Regions from separate parts of the Evansella sp. AB-rgal1 genome, predicted to be linked through region 2. Evidence: riboswitches for the same ligand, from Rfam matches in the RefSeq annotation. Region 2 holds a riboswitch; the other holds the start of a gene.

Region 1 (2,206 bases), on a different contig from region 2:
TTTAAGCGTTCTTAAATAGTTTTGCTGCTGATTTTTTATCGTTTCAATAACATGTGATACCATTTCTGGTGTTAATTCAGGGACTTCTAATTCTACTTTTTCTCCATGATTTTCAAAAACTAGCGTTTTAAATGTGGCAGCTTCAAAGAGATCCTTACATTGATTCGGAATAAAATAACATCTATACATGTTAGGATTCACCTTCAGAGTTCTTAGAGGAGGCTATAAATTGCTCTACAGCTAAGGAACAGCCTTTTGCTTCTGCGCCTTTCGCTCTACCTAATAAATAAAAGCCATCTTCCTCTTGAACTCCCATATCCTCTGTGAGAATTGCCATCACCGAATTAATATTTGCTAAATCGTAATGAACAATTATTCCCTTTTCACCTGGAGCTTTTTCCTCCATTTTTTCCAAATCCATGATGACTGTTTTAACCCAATGTGGTGTTTGTTTCCGTGTACTTATTGGATGATCCTTATAAAAATCCAAAAGATTTCGATCATAAATCTGTGAGCTTAATTCTGTCATTCCGTACATATTGACGCATAGTTCCGGTGGAATGGAGAACAATTCACTCATTTCTTGTCTAAATACTTCTGGAGTCATTTCCCGTGATCGTCCTTTGGAACCACCTGTATCCATGATGCGACTATGAGTAGGAAGGTTAAATCGGATCCCTCTTTCTTTGCATTCATCTAATAAATGAATGAAAGAGAATGTTGCACCTATCAGAAGAATTGGCTCTTGCTGTTTTTGCAGCTCCTCTATGAAGCTATCTATTTCAAAACCTTCTTTTGAAAAAGCATATTGACTGTCTTCTGTACCAAATGTATTTATCGCAATATGTAAATAGTGTGCTAACGATGAGTTTGGCATCTCCTCTTCTGTAGGAAAAAGAACGAACATTTTCATTTTATCCATATCAGGAATAATATGAGATTTAAAATGCGTCTTCATCGATAAATCATAGATTTCTAAATCACGATGATAGTTTTTTCCCCGTTTCTCTGGGTTTGTTGTTCCACTTGTCATAAACAGTGCTTTCGCTTCTTCTATTGGATGACAAGATAATGTTGTTAGTTTGAAAGCATCGATAGGAACAGGTGGTATTTCCGTATAGTGCTTCACTTTTCTCGGGGAAACACGCCGTTTCCTACAAAATTTACGGAAGGGCTGATTATGTTCATATTGAAACTGAAATACTTTTAATGCCATCTCATTAAAGGCCTCCTCCGTGGAAGTGGGCTGTGAGATAAAAGTACTCAACTCTTGTTTTAATGCTAAATAATCCTCTAACATATGTGACACCCCAATACTAATGATTTGTGGAACATGAACAGGGTCTTTGTGTCAATTCTTTACTGAAACATAGTACCTTTCCCTCTGTTCCTTCATTAAACAGAAAAAGACCGCTCTCAAATAGAAAGCGGCCATCAATTTTAACTAGATAATACGGAAGAAACTAAATAGCTTTTATGATGTCCACTTCCCTACGCTAATATTAGTTAGTTCAGGTTCAAAGGGTTTGAAAGCGACGCTCTCATCTCAGCCTAATAAGGCCCCCCTAGTGGTTAACATTTAGTTATATAAAGTTAATGAATCATATCCATCTTATCATGTCACACTTACATGTCAACTTAGATTGTTGCTGCATCCTCTTCAACCGTAATTTCTGCTTTTATGTCATCCTTAGGTAAAAGTGCCCAATGGTTTATCACCTTCAAACATCATCCACCTCCTGAAAATAGTAAAGATATCTTTACACACCGGTGTTTATTAACAAAGGATTATTAATTCTCTTCTTTTCTAGAATACTATGGCTTCTTAAATAAAATGGAGTTGTGATCTTGGATTCAATTTAACTGTACTGTTAAAACTAACCCATGCATCCGTTAGTTTAACAAACCCCTTCTCCTCTTTGTTCCATTTTCTCATTTAAACACATCAAAAACTATACTTTCTCCATCTTCATACTGACAAATAACAATTTGTAAGTTTTTCATATTCCAATCTATGGAACGTAAATAAATAAAAGAATTATCCACTTCTACAATTTTATTATCCAAAAGATATTGTAAATCGAAATACTTATCGTACTCCTCATTAATACCAGGTGGTTCAATATTAATTGGCATAAAAAACTCTGAAGGCTGTTCCGAGTTTTCCTTGATGGTTCTAGTACTAATATTGTATTGGTGGGTAAAT
Region 2 (2,206 bases):
GTTACTGGTAGTTCTGCGGGTTCACAATCAGTGATACAATCTCCAAACTCCAATGGGTTCTCAGGTTCTTCAGGAACTTCTGGTTCTACTGGCTCTGGTTCTTCTGGGCGGTCCGTGAAGCTACCAGCTTTAATAAAAACATTAGAATCTAAGTCTCGATCTCCTGCGTCGGCAATTGCCATTTTTATTGTGTTCACTTCTCCAGCGTTCACTTGTGCCTCAACAGACAAGACTACTGTTAACCCATCCATCTCCGTATTGAGTGGTGCACCACTCTCAATATCATTGTTACGGTAAAACTCAGGATTCGAGGCATTGTCACTTCCATACGGCTCTCCTCCGTTCACATTATTAATAGAAACAACAATGTCGGTACCAGGAAGCTTTGCTTCGTTTTCCCCATTAATAAAAAAGCCAAAGACATCATTAAATGAAGAATTTACATACTCATTGTATTCATCAGATGCAAACACATACTGGAAATATATACTATCTTTTTCCGGAATGAAGTCAAATTCTAGTACAGTTGCGTCATATGTCCTATAGCCAGGAATTAATTTATCAAGATCTTCGTCACCTGGTAAGCCTGTTTCATATGCTATTGTATCCGATGTGTTGGGACCAATAACATTATGTACAGAGCCTGTACTTAGTATGATTCCTTGATCAAAACCGATAATATCCTCTCCACCTGTAAAGAAACCAGAAGATACATCTACTCCTTTAAGTGATATGTTCGTAACTGTTACTCCTTCACCAAGGAGACTTTCTACAAGGTTTTCTTTTGTTAATTGGTTCATGTCTGTTACGATAAGACCTTCCTCTTCTGTGTTTGCTAGTACTGGTTGTCCAATTATGAGGATTACTGAAAGGAAACAAATGCTAAGTATTTTCCAACTTTTCTTATACAATATTTTACCTCCTCTTCGTGCGTTTTATAGAATCTTCTCACCAATACTAGCACCGCAGTTTCCCTTTGAGTATTATCCTAAAGTATTAAATTTGGGTATATTTTCTAAATCAGTTAATTCGAACTAACTAGATATCTTTCTAAAGTCTTAGAGAGAAAAAATGTAATAGGTAGTTGAAGAACTTTCCATAGTATGATACAACTATAAGCGAGTTGTTAATTTTCAAAACTCTTAAATAATTTCATATGTACCACTACTAGGGGTGCTTGATAAAGCTGAGAGAGACGATCGTCTTAACCCTTATAACCTGATCTAGTTCGCACTAGCGTAGGGAAGAAGTGTAAAGACATAGTAAAGGGAAAGACCATTGTTTCCCTTTGCATCATGTATTATTTGGTTGTTTAAAGCCGCTTCTTTCCAACAAGAAGTGGCTTTTTTGTATGTTGTCACAAAAAGTTCAGGGACCTGGGACTGTACGATTTTGTGACAGTTTTGAAGGAGGGGAAATTGAATGAATAAAGACTTGTTAGAGGAACTCCTTAGTGATGTGGACGCTCGGCAGGATGAGATGATTGAGTTACTGAAGACACTCATTTCCTATGAAACTCCTGCTCCACCTGCTCGGAACACGAAAGAAGCACAGGACTTTGTAGCTGAGTATTTGAGTCATCTAGGTTTTGAGATTGATATGTGGGATGTGTATCCGAACGATCCCAATGTTGTGGGGTTTTTAAAGGGCACAGATAGTGGGCGTTATAAGAGTCTCATTATTAATGGTCATGTTGATGTTGCAGAGGTAAGTCCTGATGAAGCTTGGGAATTAGACCCTTTCACTCCAATTGTCCGTGATGGATATGTTATTGGTCGTGGAGCCGCTGATATGAAAGGTGGCTTAGCTGGTGCACTCTTTGCTCTGAGATTACTTCGAGAGAAAGGAGTGAAATTTCCTGGTGATCTTTCATTTCAATCAGTGATTGGAGAAGAAGTCGGGGAAGCAGGAACGTTGCAATGCTGTAAGCGTAACGGTGGCGCGAAGGCAGATTTTGCGATTGTGGTAGACACGAGTGATTTACATATTCAAGGACAAGGTGGCGTTATTACTGGGTGGATTACGATTAAAAGTGAGAGAACATTTCACGATGCAACTCGCCGCAATATGATTCATGCTGGTGGTGGTCTAATTGGTGCTAGTGCCATTGAAAAGATGACAAAAGTGATTCAAGGTTTGCAAGATTTAGAAAGACACTGGGCAGTGACAAAGAGTTACCCTGGTTGTCCACCTGGAGCAAATACGA

The links. A riboswitch is a leader RNA that binds a small molecule or an ion and turns the genes downstream of it on or off. The one in region 2 is predicted to bind thiamine pyrophosphate.
Region 1: another riboswitch for thiamine pyrophosphate. It lies ahead of ACERII_RS24355 (LuxE/PaaK family acyltransferase); the one in region 2 lies ahead of ACERII_RS03295 (acetylornithine deacetylase).

Annotation. Positions count from the first base shown of each region.
Region 1 is NZ_JBGUAU010000047.1:9,578-11,783, reverse strand. Features, by position in the region: gene ACERII_RS24360 (acyl-CoA reductase) at 1-189, opposite strand, end outside; gene ACERII_RS24355 (LuxE/PaaK family acyltransferase) at 191-1,300, opposite strand; TPP riboswitch at 1,472-1,577, opposite strand; gene ACERII_RS24350 (hypothetical protein) at 1,933-2,206, opposite strand, start outside.
Region 2 is NZ_JBGUAU010000003.1:100,550-102,755, reverse strand. Features, by position in the region: gene ACERII_RS03300 (choice-of-anchor L domain-containing protein) at 1-911, opposite strand, end outside; TPP riboswitch at 1,160-1,262, shown strand; gene ACERII_RS03295 (acetylornithine deacetylase) at 1,423-2,206, shown strand, end outside.